Immundisolibacter sp.: one gene and its partner. The protein of the gene in region 1 binds, or shares a complex with, the protein of each later gene. Links are inferred from orthologs where the notes say so. Each region holds a gene or a part of one and is shown on either strand. Other genes may lie near its edges.

The links.
Region 2: the proteins of H5U26_RS03350 (region 1) and H5U26_RS02510 are in contact, whole or in part, in a crystal structure (PDB 1JZD), measured with the Escherichia coli proteins. The link is inferred for Immundisolibacter sp. from one-to-one orthologs.

The regions. Positions count from the first base shown.
Region 1 is NZ_JACIZD010000001.1:690,132-697,196, forward strand. The notes cover bases 2,116-5,071. They hold H5U26_RS03350 (protein-disulfide reductase DsbD domain-containing protein), read left to right. Parts: upstream 2,116-2,514; coding sequence 2,515-4,629; downstream 4,630-5,071. Other genes in these bases: H5U26_RS03345 (SelT/SelW/SelH family protein), read left to right, coding at 2,256-2,528; H5U26_RS03355 (heavy metal translocating P-type ATPase), read right to left, coding at 4,642-5,071. Also shown: H5U26_RS03335 (AEC family transporter), read left to right, coding at 1-762; more of H5U26_RS03355, read right to left, coding at 5,072-6,810; H5U26_RS03360 (YnfA family protein), read right to left, coding at 6,888-7,065. UniProt on the Escherichia coli protein: Required to facilitate the formation of correct disulfide bonds in some periplasmic proteins and for the assembly of the periplasmic c-type cytochromes.
Region 2 is NZ_JACIZD010000001.1:519,920-526,867, forward strand. What follows is about bases 176-3,014. They hold H5U26_RS02510 (thioredoxin fold domain-containing protein), read left to right. Parts: upstream 176-1,142; coding sequence 1,143-1,886; downstream 1,887-3,014. Other genes in these bases: xerD (site-specific tyrosine recombinase XerD), read left to right, coding at 176-1,100; H5U26_RS02515 (ATP-binding protein), read left to right, coding at 2,054-3,014. Also shown: H5U26_RS02500 (methylated-DNA--[protein]-cysteine S-methyltransferase), read left to right, coding at 1-148; more of xerD, read left to right, coding at 123-175; more of H5U26_RS02515, read left to right, coding at 3,015-4,462; H5U26_RS02520 (universal stress protein), read left to right, coding at 4,449-5,270; glyQ (glycine--tRNA ligase subunit alpha), read left to right, coding at 5,420-6,283; glyS (glycine--tRNA ligase subunit beta), read left to right, coding at 6,283-6,948. UniProt on the Escherichia coli protein: Acts as a disulfide isomerase, interacting with incorrectly folded proteins to correct non-native disulfide bonds.

The DNA of each region.
Region 1 (7,065 bases):
AATGCCCACCCGGAGCCGGCGCTGTACCGCGTGCCCTTGGTGGCGCTGGTCACGATCAGCGTGTGCCTGGGCGCCGGGCTGCTGGTGTTCGGCGCCATGCTGCGGGCCGGGCACCTGACGCGCGCCGAGGCCGGGGCGGCGGTGCTGGCGGTCGGCTTTGGCAATGGCCTGGGCGCTGCGCTGGCGGTGGTGGAGGGCCTGTTTGGCGGCACCGCCACGCGCGTGCCCCTGATGTACGAGATGTTCGCCACGGTGCCGGTGCACTGGTCGCTGGGCGTGGCGCTGGCGGCGTGGTTCGGCGGCGCAGCGGTCGGCTGGAAGAGCGCGCTGGTGGTGCTGCGCATGCCGCCTTTCTGGGCCACGCTGGTTGCGCTCGCCGTCAACGCCAGCGGCGTGGTGGTGCCCGATAGCCTGGTTCACGCCTTTGGCGTGCTGGGCCAGGCTTCGGTGCCGCTGCTGCTGTTCGTGGTCGGCAGCACGTTCACGTTCAAGGGCCTGTCGCGCTTGTCCGTGCTGGTGCCGGTGGTGCTGCTGCGGCCGGTGCTGGGCGTGGCGGCGTGCCTGCTGGCGGCGCGGGCGCTGAATCTCGACGGCACGCTGCTGACTGCCACGGCGATCGTGGCGGCGGCGCCGTCGGTGGCGGTGGGGATTGCGATCTGCGAGCGCTTCAAGCTCGATTCGGCGTTGTTCACCGCCGCGCTCACCGTGACGACGGTGTTGTACGTGGTCGTTGCGCCCTATCTGCAAGGCTGGATTGGATGATGAATACGCTTGCCGATGATCCTCACCTCGCCTGCACGCGGCTGCCGCGGACGATGGCGCGCGCTGGGCGCGCGATCGCAGCGTGACGCTGCCGTTGCGTTCGATCCGGTCGCGGCCCGGGGCCGCTCTCACGGCGGTTCTGCGGTGTGGGAGGCCCGCCCTCGGGCCGAATGCTTGATCGAAGATTTCGCGGTGGGGGCGCCGCCCACAGGGATAAGGGGCCTAGCCAACCCCCAATCCGCCGCCAGCGCTTGCAGGGAACATGAAACTCCCGTGCGGGAAACAGCGCCCGTAGCGGACGCTTTCCGCGCAGGCTTCCGGTTCAGTCGGGCATGGCCGGCTGTTCGCCGTCTTCGTCCTCGCCGTCGTCCGCGTACTCGACCACGGTTGGTACGTAGGCGCCTTCGATCGGGTGCAGGATGTAGCCGCCCGATTTGGTGTCCCGTTCCAGGGTCAGCCAGCCGCGCTCGGCGGCCTCTTCCAGCATGGCGTTGAAGCTGCGAAAGCCGTAGAAGCGCTCGTTGAAGCCCGGCCGGCGTCGGCGCAGGGTCTGCTTGACCATCGAGCCCCAGATTTTCTGCTCCTCGCCGCGGTCCTCGACCAGCGCGCCGACGGTTTCCATGATCAGGCCAAGGCCCTTGGTGGAGCGGCTGGCATCGGTCGTCAGCTCACCATCGTCCTCATGATCGGCTGGGGCAGGTGCCTGGTCCGGCGCGCCGTTCGGCAGGCTGTCGAATAGGTTGCCCAGGTTGTCGTTGTCGGCGGTGACGGCGACGGTCTCGCTGCGCTTGCGCCGCCCGCCGCGCGAGCGGGACTTGCGTTTCGGTTCTTCGGGTACGGTTTCGGCCGCCACTTGTTCGGTGGTCGTCAGCGGCGCCGGTGGCTCGACGGGGGCCGCCGCCTTGGGTTTGGCGCTGCGCCGGCGGGCGGCGGGTTTCTTGGGCGTGTCGCCACGCACCAGGTCGTCGTAGTAGATGAACTCGTCGCAGTTGGCGATCAGCAGGTCCGACGTGGAACTGGCCACGCCCACGCCGATCACTTCCTTGTTGTTCTCGCGCAGCTTGGACACCAGCGGCGAGAAGTCCGAATCGCCGGAGATGATCACGAAGGTGTTGACGTGGCCCTTGGTGTAGCAAAGGTCGAGCGCGTCGACGACCAGGCGGATGTCGGCCGAATTCTTGCCGGACTGGCGCAGGTGCGGGATTTCGATCATCTCGAAGGCGGCCTCGTGCATGGCCGGCTTGAATTTCTTGTAGCGTTCCCAGTCGCAGTAGGCCTTCTTGACCACGATCGGGCCCTTCAGCAGCAGCCGCTCCAGAACCCGGCGGATGTCGAACTGGTCATACTTGGCGTCGCGCACGCCCAGCGCCACGTTCTCGAAGTCACAAAACACGGCCAGAATCGGCGTACGGTGGCTGGTCGGTGTGCTCACGGGGTTTCCTGGCGGGCGAAGGGCGGCGGCCATTATAGGCACCCTGCGAGGACGGACTCCCATGACGCACCGCGTCGCGATCACCTATTGCACGCAATGTCGCTGGTTGCTGCGCGCGGCCTGGATGGCGCAGGAACTGCTGAGCAGCTTCGAGGATGAACTGGCCGAAGTGGCGCTGCGCCCCGGTCGAGGCGGCGTGTTCGAGGTACACGTGGATGATGTGTTGATCTGGTCGCGCGGCGCCGAGGGGCGCTTTCCGGACATCAAGGAACTGAAGCAACGGGTGCGCGACTGCGTCGCCCCCGGCCGTGATCTTGGCCATGTGGACCGCTGAGCGTTGGCGGCAGGCCGCGCGCCGGCTACTGCTGGCGCTGGCGGTGTTGCCGGGCCTCGCCGCGGCCCAGGCCGCGGGACCGCATGCCCGCGTGGAGCTGCTGGCCGACGTGCGCGGCGTGCTGCCGGGCCAGCCGTTTGCGCTCGGCGTGCGGTTCAAACTTGACCGCGGCTGGCACATCTACTGGCAAAACCCCGGCGACTCCGGGCAGGCGCCGCGCATCGACTGGCAGTTGCCGCCAGGATTCAGCGCCGGCGACATCGAGTGGCCTTATCCAGAGCAGGTGTCGCCACCGCCGGTGGTGACCTACGGCTACGCGGACGAGGTTCTGCTGCCGGTGGCGGTGACGCCGCCGGGCACGCTGGCCGGCCCGGGGCAGGTCAGCCTGCGTGCCACGGTGCATTACCTGATCTGCAAGGACCTGTGCCTGCCCGAGCAGGCGCAGCTAGCGCTCGACCTGCCGCTGCTGGAACGGGCCGATCCGGACCCGGCCGGACAACGGGCGATTGCCGATGCCCGCGCGCGGCTGCCGCGCCATTTGCCGGAAATACATCTGGGCGCCGGCCGTTTCGGCGATCGGGTGTACCTGGACTGGCCGGCCGGGGTGGCGCCGGGCGCGGCGCAGTTCTTCCCGGACCGCGAGGGGCAGTTCCGGCACGCCGCGGCGCAGGTTCTGGAGCGCGTGGACGATCGGCTGCGGCTGACGCTGACGGCCGCCGGACCGCTGGAGCGCCTCACCGGTGTGCTGGTGCACGAGCGCGGCTGGGACGCTGCCGGTCAGGTGCGGGCGCTGGCGGTGGATGTGCCGATCCAATCGCTGGCTGCCGTCCCGCCAGCCGGGCAGCCGGTGTCGGTGCACGCCGCGGACGGCGGCATGGGCCTTGCGCTCGCCGTCGGCCTGGCCGTGCTCGGCGGACTGATCCTGAACCTCATGCCGTGCGTGTTTCCGGTGCTGTCGGTGAAGGTGCTGAGCTTCATCCAGCTGGCGCACGGTGATCCGGGACGGGTGCGGCGCCACGGGCTGGCGTTTCTGGGCGGCGTGCTGGTCAGTTTCTGGCTGCTGGCGGGGCTGCTGCTGGCGCTGCGGGCGGCCGGCGGCGGCGTCGGCTGGGGTTTCCAGTTGCAGTCGCCCGGTTTCGTGGCGGCCATGGCCCTGCTGCTGACGGCGGTGGGGCTGAATCTGATGGGCGCCTTCGAGGTCGGCCTTGGCCTGTCGCGCCTGGCCGGCAGCGCGCCGCAGCCGGCCGGCTATCCGGGCTCGTTCCTGACCGGGGCGCTGGCGGTGCTGGTGGCCACGCCGTGCACGGCGCCGTTCATGGGCGCGGCGCTCGGCTTTGCCCTGGCGCGCCCGGCCTGGGAAGCGCTGACCATCTTCACCGCGCTGGGTCTTGGCATGGCGCTGCCGTATCTGCTGCTGGCGGAGTTGCCGGGACTTCTGGCGCGCCTGCCGCGGCCGGGCCAGTGGATGGTCACGCTGCGTCAGGGGCTGGCGTTTCCGCTGTTCGCCACCGCCGTGTGGCTGGTGTGGGTGCTCGGTCGCCAGTCCGGGGTGGACGCGGTCGGCTTGTTGTTGTTGGCGGCGCTGGGGGTCGGCTTCGCCGCCTGGGGCGTCGGCCATGTGCAGCGGGGCGCGCGGCGCTGGCTGCCCGGTGGCGTGGTGGTGATTGGCCTGGGCCTCGCCGCCGTTCTGGGTTTCGCCGCGGCCATGCGCCCGGCGGTCGTGGCGCCGTCGGCGTCCGGCGCGAGCGCCACAGCGGGCGCCGGCATCGACTGGCAGCCCTGGTCGTCGGCGGCGGTCGACGCACTGCGCGCCACCGGCCGGCCGGTGTTCGTCGATTTCACGGCCGCCTGGTGCATCAGCTGCCAGGTGAACAAGCAGGTGGCGCTGGATACGGCGGCGGTATCGGCCCGCTTTGCCGAACTCGGCGTGGTCGCGCTGCAGGCCGACTGGACACGCTACGACCCTGCGATCACGCAGGCGCTGGCCGGTTTCGGCCGCAGCGGCGTCCCCTTGTACGTGTACTACCCGCCTGGCGCGCCGCCGCGGCTGCTGCCGGCGGTACTCACGCCGGGGCTGGTGCTCGAATCGCTGGCGGACTGATCGCCGGAGCGCTCAGCCGCGTGCCCGCAGCAGGCGCAGGCCATTGGCCACCACCAGCAGCGAAGCGCCCATGTCGGCGAACACCGCCATCCACATAGTCGCGTTGCCGAAGATCGCCAGCCACAGAAACACGGCCTTGATGCCAAGGGCCAGACTGATGTTCTGCCACAGTACCGAGTGCGTCCGGCGCGACAGGCGGATCAGTTCCGGGATGCGGCGCAGGTCGTCGTTCATGATCACGACGTCGGCGGCTTCCAGGGCCGTGTCGGTGCCGGCGGCGCCCATGGCGATGCCGATGTCGGCCCTGGCCAGGGCCGGCGCGTCGTTGATGCCGTCACCGGTCATGGCAGTCGCGCCGTAGCGCTGGCGCAGGGCATCGATGGCGTCCATCTTGTCCTGCGGCAGCAGATCGCCGCGCGCATCCTGGATGCCGGCATGCTGCGCGATGGTGCGCGCCGTGGCCGCGTTGTCGCCGCTGAGCAGCACCGGCGTGACGCCGAGGGCCTTCAGCTCGGCCACGGCGGCGCGCGAGCTGTCCTTGATCGTGTCGGCGACCGCGAACAGCGCCAACACGGCTGACTGCGAGGCCAGCAAGGTCACCGTGCGGCCCTGGTTTTCGTGTACCGCCAGGCGCGCTTCCAGCGCCGGGCTGCACAGCCCGCGATCCTCGATCAGGCGGTGATTGCCGAGCAGGAAAGCCGCCCCGTCCACCGTGCCCTGCACGCCGCGACCGGGCAGGGCCTGAAAGTCACCGACCGCAACGCCGCCCAATCGCAGACCTTCGGCAATTGCGCGCGATACAGGGTGATCGGAGCGGCCGGCAAGGCTGGCAGCCAGGGCCAGGTGCGCCGCGCCATCGCCGCCGTCGATTGCCACGGATTCGACCAGCCTCGGCTTACCCTCGGTGATGGTGCCGGTCTTGTCGAACGCGATGGCCTTCAGTTTGCGTGCGTCTTCCAGGTACACGCCGCCCTTGATCAGGATGCCGCGGCGCGCGGCGCTGGCCAGCGCACTGACCACCGTCACCGGCGTCGAGATCACCAGCGCGCACGGGCAGGCGATCACCAGCAGCACCAGCGCCTTGTAGGCCGCCTGCGCCCAAGTCCAGTCCATCAGCCAGGGCGACAGCAGCGTCACCGCAACCGCCAACGCGAACACGCCGGGCGTGTAGACCGCTGCGAAGCGGTCCACGAAACGCTGTGTCGGGGCGCGCGAGCCCTGCGCCTGCTCGACCGCGTGAATGATGCGCGCCAGCGTGGAGTCGTCAGCGGCCGCGGTGGTGCGAATTTCCAGCTCCGCGGCCTGGTTGATGGTGCCGGCGAACACGCCGTCGCCGATGGTCTTGTCCACCGGAATGCTCTCGCCGGTCACGGGTGCCTGGTCGATCGCGCCGGCGCCGGCGGTGACTACGCCGTCCAGCGGTACGCGCTCGCCGGGGCGAATGCGCACGATGGCATCGACCGGTACGTCGGCCGCCGGCACGGTTTGCCACGTTCCGTCCGCCTGGCGCAGCTGCGCCTGCTGCGGCGCCAACGCCAGCAGGCTCTGGATGGCGTTTCGAGCACGGTCCAGCGAGCGTGCCTCGATCAGCTCGGCGATGGCGTACAGCGCCATCACCATCGCCGCCTCCGGCCACTGGCCGATCAGGAAGGCGCCGGTCACCGCCACGCTCATCAGCGCGGTGATGTTCAGGCGCCCGTGGCGCAGCGCGCTGAAGCCCTTGCGGTAGGTCTCGAAGCCGGCGAGCCAGATTGCCGCCGCCGCCAGCGCCATTTCGATGCCGGTGACGGCAAGGTCCGCGCCGCCGAAGTACGCTAGGCCCTCGGCGCCCGCTGCCAGCAGCAGGGCGATGACTGGTCGGCGCAGGCCGTCGAGCATGCCCTCAATGTCGTGCGGATCGGCAGTCCGATTGCCGTCTTGCGCGGATGGAGCCAGCGGCTGCGGGTCGAAACCCGCACGGCGGATGGCAGCCAGCGCCTCGGCGATCACCGGCTGGGGGGCCGAGATGGCGAGTGTGCGGGCACCGAGCTGAAAGCTCAGGGAAACGATGCCCGCCACCGGTTCCAGCGCGCGGCGAATTTCGGACTCCTCGGCTGCGCAGTCCATGGCCTGAATGCGAAAGCGTGCCGCGGTGCCGCTGCTGCGTTCCGCCTCAGGCCCGGAAGAGATCGAACGGTCCATGCAAGGGTTCCTCAATGCGCATCTGCCAGAACTCAGTCATCGGCTCGGGGCCGACCGTTGTTTGAGGCATTCCGACATCAGACATTCCGGGACCCGAGCACGATGACGGCCATGCCGAGCAAGGCAAGGCCCACGCCCAGCCAGTCGGTCATGGACGGCCGCACCGAATCCACGGCCCACAGCCACAGCAGCGCCATGCTGACGTACACGCCCCCATACGCCGCATACACGCGCCCGGCCGCCTGCGGGTGCAGC
Region 2 (6,948 bases), 170 kb from region 1 along the record:
CCGTGCCAATCCGCTGTTGCTGGTAGTGCCCTGCCACCGGGTGGTGGCGAGCACCGGCGACGGCGGCTTCATGGGCGCGTCCGATGGCGACTGGCCGCGTCGCAAGCAGCAGCTGCTGGCGCATGAACGCAGCCACTTTCGCGCCTGAGGATCCGCGCGCTGCGGCGCCCTTGTCCAGGGCCGGCGCGCCGGCCGCCGCCCCGACCAAACCGCCGGTCGAACCCCTGCTTGAACAGTTCCTCGACAGCCTGTGGCTGGAGCGCGGCGCCAGCCGCCTGACGCTCGCCGCCTACCGCACCGACCTGCTCAGCTTTGCGGCGCACATGTCCTTGCGCGGCGCGCCGCTGGCCGGCGCCAGCCGTGCCGACCTGCTCAGCTACCTGGCCGCGCCTGCCCAAGCCGGGCTCGCGCCGCGCTCGCTCGGCCGCCGCCTGTCGGCGCTGCGCGGCTTTTTCCGGTATCTGGTCCGCGAAGGCGTAAGGCACGAAGACCCCACCGCGCGCATCGAATCCCCGCGCCTGGGCCGGCCGCTGCCAAAAACGCTCACCGAGGCCGACGTCGAGCGCCTGCTGACCGTGCCCAGCGGCGACACGCCCGAGGCCCTGCGCGACGCCGCCATGCTGGAGCTACTGTATGCCTGCGGCCTGCGGGTGAGCGAGCTGGTGAGCCTACGCGTCGCGCAGGTGGACCTGAACCGCGGCGTGCTGGTGGTGCTGGGCAAGGGCGCCCGTGAGCGGCTGGTGCCGGTCGGCGAGACCGCGGTGGCGCGCATCCAGACCTATCTGGCAAAGGCACGCGGCGCGCTGCTCGATGGGCAGGTCAGCGATGCGCTGTTCGTCACCCGCCGCGGCGGCGGCATGACGCGGCAGGCCTTCTGGCACCGGTTGCGCCACCATGCGCGCCTGGCCGGCTTCGAGCGCCTGCCCTCGCCACACACGCTGCGTCACGCCTTTGCAACCCACCTGCTCAATCATGGCGCCGACCTGCGCGCGGTGCAGATGCTGCTCGGCCACGCCGATCTTTCAACCACCCAGATCTACACCCACGTGGCGCGCGAGCGCCTGAAGGCCCTGCACGCCCAGCATCACCCGCGCGGCTGAGCCCATACAATCCGCCCCACTCCCGCCCGATCGGACCCACCCATGAAACGCCTTCTCGCTTGCGCGCTCGCCGGACTGACGCTGCTGACCGTCACCGGCGCCCGCGCCGACACTCCGGCGGCACTCGCCGCCGTGCTGGCCAAGGTATCGCCCGATGCGCCGCCGACCTCCGTGCAGCCCTCCGCCATCGCCGGCCTGTACGAGGTGATCTTCGGCAGCACCGTCTATTACTTCAGCGCCGACGGCAAGCACATGCTCGGCGGGCCGCTGGTGGAGCTGGCCAGCCGGCGCAACCTGTCCGCCGCAGCGCTGCAGAAAGTCGAGCGCGAGCAACTGATGCCGCAGCGGGTCGCCTTCCTGCGGCAGCTGCGCGACGCCGACGCGATCGTGTTCGCTGCCGCCAAGCCGCAGCACCGCATTACCGTATTCACCGACATCGACTGCGGCTATTGCCGCGAGCTGCACCGCCATGTGGGTCAATACAACGCGGCCGGGATCAGCGTGCGCTACGTGGCCTTCCCGCGCGCCGGCGAGGGCTCGGAGTCGTTCAAGAAGGCCGAAAACGTCTGGTGTGCCGCCGACCGCAAGGCCGCGCTCACCGATGCCAAGGCCGGCAAGACCGTCCCCGACAAGGTGTGCGAAAACCCGGTTGCCGAGCAGTTCCACGCCGGCGAGAAGATCGGCGTGTCCGGCACGCCGGCGATCCTGCTCGACGACGGCCGCCTGCTGCCCGGCTACGTGCCGCCGGACGAACTCAAGCGCGTGCTGGAGCAACCGGCCGGCTGAGTCGACCGGTGCCGTCGGTGGTGCGGTCGTTGCGACACTCACCGCTGACGTAGCCTCCCCGATCGAAAGCGGCCTGACCTTAATCGCGCGCCGATCCGCAGCGCGCTGGTTACCATCGCCTCCCGGCCGGCACGGGTCGGGTGAACCATGAGCAGGGGGAGTCATCGATGGCGATCGAGCCACTTAAAGCCGCACAGCTTTATGCGCCCTGCGCGCCGGAGCTGATTCCCTACCAGAGCACCGCCGAGGTGGCGGAGCCGGTCGACGTGGTCGGCCAGGAACGGGCGCTGGCGGCGCTGGCCTTCGGTACCGGCATCCGCCGCGACGGATACAACCTGTTCATCCTGGGCACGCCCGGCGCCGGCCGGCACGGCGTGGTGCGCCGTTTCCTCGAGCAGCGCGCGGCCAGCCAGGCAACGCCGGCCGACTGGTGCTACGTGCACAACTTCGAGCAGCCGCACCGGCCGCGCGCGCTGCGCTTCGCGCCCGGCCAGGGCAAGGGCTTTTGCGAGGCCGTGGCGCAACTGGTCCAGGATCTGCACAGCACGCTGCCCAGCGCCTTCGAGAGTGACGAATACCAGGCCCGGCGACGGGTGGTCGAGCAGGAATTCAAGGACCGCCACGAGCAGGCCATCGACGAGATCCGCGAGCGTGCCCGCGCCAAGGACATCGCGCTGATCACCACGCCGGGCGGCTTCGCCTTCGCGCCGCTGGTCAGTGGCGAAGTGATGTCGCCGGCCGCCTTCCACAAGCTGCCCGAGGAGACCCGCAAGCGCATCGAGGCCGACATCGAGCAGCTCGAACAGGAACTGGGCGAGCGGCTGCGGCGCCTGCCGCAGTGGCAGAAGGAAGCCCGCCGACGCATCCGCGAGCTCGACCACGACATGGCAATGAGCGTGGTGCAGCCGGCCTTCGCGGAACTGAAGACCGCCTTTGAGGGCACACCGGGCGTGGCTGAATACCTCGACGCCGCCTGCCGCGACGTGGTCGACAACGTTGGCGATTTCACCGCCACGCGCGAGGACGCCGCGCCGCGGCTGCCGTTCGCGCCCGAGCCGAGCTTCACCCGCTACGAGGTGAACCTGCTGATCCAGCACCCGGCCGGGCGCGGCGCGCCGGTGGTGTACGCCGACCTGCCGAACTACCCGAACCTGGTCGGGCGGCTGGATCACCAGGCCCGCTTCGGCACGCTGTCCACGGACTTCACGCTGATCAAGCCGGGCGCGCTGCACGAGGCGAACGGCGGCTACCTGCTGCTGGACGCCCTGCGCCTGCTCGGCCAGCCCTATGCCTGGGATGCCTTGAAGCGTGCGCTGCGTGCCAAGGAGCTGCGCATCGAGCTACTGGAGCGGGCGATCGGCCTGCTGACCACGGTATCGCTGGACCCGGAGCCGATTCCGCTGGACGTGACCGTGCTGCTGATCGGTGACCGCCGGCTGTACTACCTGCTGGCCGAGTACGACCCCGAGTTCGCCGAGCTGTTCAAGGTGGCAGCGGATTTCGAGGACGATCTGCGCCGCAGTCCGGACACCACGCGCGACCTGGCACGCCTGCTGGCCACGCTGGCGAGCCGGCAGGGCCTGCTGCCGTTCGGCTCGGCGGCCGTGGCGCGCGTGATCGAGCACGCCTCGCGCAGCATTGGCGACGCGCAGCGGGTCGATGTGCGCCTGAACTACCTGGGCGACCTGCTGACGCAAGCCGACTATTTCGCGCGCCAGGCCGGCGCGGCGTTGGTGCTGCCAAGCCACGTGCAGCAGGCAATCGACGCGGCGGAGCAGCGCAGCGGGCGCGTGCGCGAGCGGGTGCAGGAGGCCATCCTGCGCGACACGCTGCTGATCGATACCGCCGGCGAGCGGGTCGGGCAGATCAACGGCCTGGCGGTGCTGGGCCTGGGCGGGGTCATGTTCGGCCGGCCGACCCGCATCACTGCCCGCGTGCGGCCCGGCCAGGGCCGCGTGCTGGACATCGAGCGCGAGGTGGAACTGGGCGGCCCGCTGCACTCCAAGGGCGTGCTGATCCTGTCGAGCTTCCTGGCGGCACGCTACGCCGCCGGCGAGGCGCTGTCGCTGTCGGCCAGCCTGGTGTTCGAGCAGTCCTACAGCGGCGTGGACGGCGACAGCGCATCCTGCGCCGAGCTGTACACGCTGCTGTCGGCGCTGGCCGAGGCGCCGATCCGCCAGTCGCTGGCGGTCACGGGCTCCGTGAACCAGTTCGGCGAGGTGCAGGCCATCGGCGGCGTCAACGAGAAGATCGAGGGCTTTTTCGACATCTGCCGGGCGCGCGGCCTGACCGGCAACCAGGGCGTGCTGATCCCGGCCTCCAACGTGCAGCACCTGATGCTGCGCGCCGACGTGCGCGACGCGGTGGCCGCCGGCCAGTTCAACGTCTACGCCGTGCGCACGGTGGACGAGGGCATCGAGCTGCTGACCGGCCTGCCGGCAGGCGTCGCGGACGCCGAGGGCATTTATCCGGAAGGCAGCATCAACGGCCTGGTGTCCGACCGCCTGGCCGAGTACGCGCGCATCCGCGCCGCGCTGGTGCACGGCGGCGAGGGCAACGGCAATGGCGATATCTGAGCAACCGGCGCAGGAACGCATCCTGGTGGCGGTCGATGCATCGGCCGCCAGCCTGCTGGCGCTGGAACTGGCGGCCGACTTGGCGGCGGCGCTGCGCGCCAGCCTGGCCGGGCTGTTCGTGGAAGAAGAAGACCTGCTGCACGCCGCCGGCTTGCCGTTCGTGCGCGAGATACGCGCCCAGTCCGGGCAGGCGGCGCCGTTCACCGCCACCGACCTTGAACGCCACTGGCGCGCCCTGGCGAGCGACGCCCGCAATGCCCTGACGCGCGCCGCCCAGGCCCGCCGGATCGCCTGGAGCTTCGAGGTAGTGCGCGGCCGGGCATCGCAGGTGATGTCGGAAGCAGCCCGCAACGCGCGCCTGACTGGGCTTGGCAGCAGTGCCCGCGCGGCCAGCAGGCTCGGCTCGGTGGCGCGGGCGGCGCTGGTCGCGACCGATTCCTCCCTGCTGCTGGTGCCGCCGCAGCGGCGCCCTGGCGAGCGCTGGGTGGCCCTGGTTGATACGCCCGGCGGCGCAGCGGCCGTATTGGCGCTGGCAAGCGCATTGGCAACGACGCCGGCGGCGCCGCTGCTGCTGGTGGCGCCGTCGCTGGAAGCCTTCGGCCAGGCCGCGCTGGCCGGCACGCCCGGCGCGGCGCAGCTGCACCGCATGGCCTTGCCTGAGCTTGCCGAACTGCCGGCGCTGGTCGCCATCCTGAGTGCTCAGCGCGCGCAGGGCCTGATCCTGGCCGCGGACAGCCGCTTCGCAGACCCGGCTCAGATCGAACGCCTGGTCGCCGATGGCGGCTGGCCGGTGCTGCTGGTGCGCTGACTGCGCCCGACGCCACGCCGGACCCACGCGAGAATGACGGCCCGCAGCGCCTTGTCGCCCGCGGGCGGCGCAACACCGACGGCTATAATCGCGCCCTTTTCGGGGCCGCCCCTGAGCGGTTCAGCCGATTCCGCCACGCGAGACCGCCGGTGACCTTCCAGGACCTGATCCTTCGCCTGCAGAGCTACTGGGCACGCCAGGGCTGCGCGCTGATGCAGCCGCTCGACATGGAAGTCGGTGCCGGCACCTTTCACCCGGCCACGTTCCTGCGCGCACTTGGCCCGCAGCCGTGGGCGGCGGCCTATGTGCAGCCGTCGCGGCGGCCGACCGACGGCCGCTATGGCGACAACCCCAACCGTCTGCAGCATTACTTCCAGTTCCAGGTGGTCATCAAACCCTCGCCGCTGGACATCCAGGAGCTTTATCTGGACTCGCTGCGCGAGCTGGGCGTGGACCCGCTGGTGAACGACATCCGCTTCGTCGAGGACAACTGGGAGTCGCCGACCCTGGGCGCCTGGGGCCTGGGTTGGGAGGTGTGGCTCAACGGCATGGAGGTGACGCAGTTCACCTATTTCCAGCAGGTGGGCGGCATCGAGTGCCGGCCGGTGACGGCCGAGATCACCTATGGCCTGGAACGCATTGCCATGTACCTGCAGGGCGCAGACAGCGTGTACGACCTGACCTGGGTGGACGGCCCGCAGGGGCGCATCACCTACCGCGACGTGTACCACCGCAACGAGGTCGAGCAGTCGCACTACAACTTCGATCACGCGCCGGTGGACGCGCTGCTGGCCGGTTTTGACGCCGCCGAGCGCACCTGCCTGGCGCTGGTCGAGGCCGGCCTGCCGCTGCCGGCCTATGAACAGGTGCTCAAGGCCTCGCACAGCTTCAACCTGCTGGACGCGCGCCGCGCCATCGGCGTCACCGAGCGCGCCCGCTACATCCTGCGCGTGCGCACCCTGGCCCGCGCGGTGGCCGAGGCCTACGCCGCGCCCGCGGGGGAGGCCGCCTGATGGCCGCGCTGCTGATCGAAATCGGCACCGAGGAGCTGCCGCCGCGGTCCCTGCAGGCGCTGTCGCGGGCGTTTGGCGAGCACCTGCTCGGCGGCCTGGTCGAGGCCGGGCTCGCCGACCCCGGCGCGGCGTGCCGGGTGTTCGCCAGTCCGCGCCGGCTGGCCGTGCGCGTGGCCGACGTGCGCGATCAGGCGCCGGCGCGCGAGGTCGAACGCCGCGGCCCGGCGCTGAAGGCCGCCTTCGATGCCGACGGCCAGCCGACGCGCGCCCTGCTCGGCTTCGCGCAGTCCTGCGGCGTCGAGGTGGGCGCGCTCACGACGCTCGAAACCGACAAGGGCGCCTGGCTGGTGCACCGCCACACCCAGCCCGGCGAGGCGCTGGCGGCGGCGCTGCCGCGCCTGTTCGACGCTGCGCTCAAGGCGCTGCCGATCGACCGGCGCATGCGCTGGGGCAGCGGCGAGCACGGCGAGTTCGTGCGCCCGGTGCACTGGCTGCTGGCGCTGCACGGCGCGCAGGTGATCGGCTTCGAACGGTTTGGTCTGGCGGCCGGCAACCTCAGCCATGGCCACCGTTTTCATCATCCGCAGCCGCTGGTCGTCGACCATGCCGACCATTACGAGGCCAGCCTCGAAGCGGCGCGCGTGATCGCCGACTTCGCCGCCCGC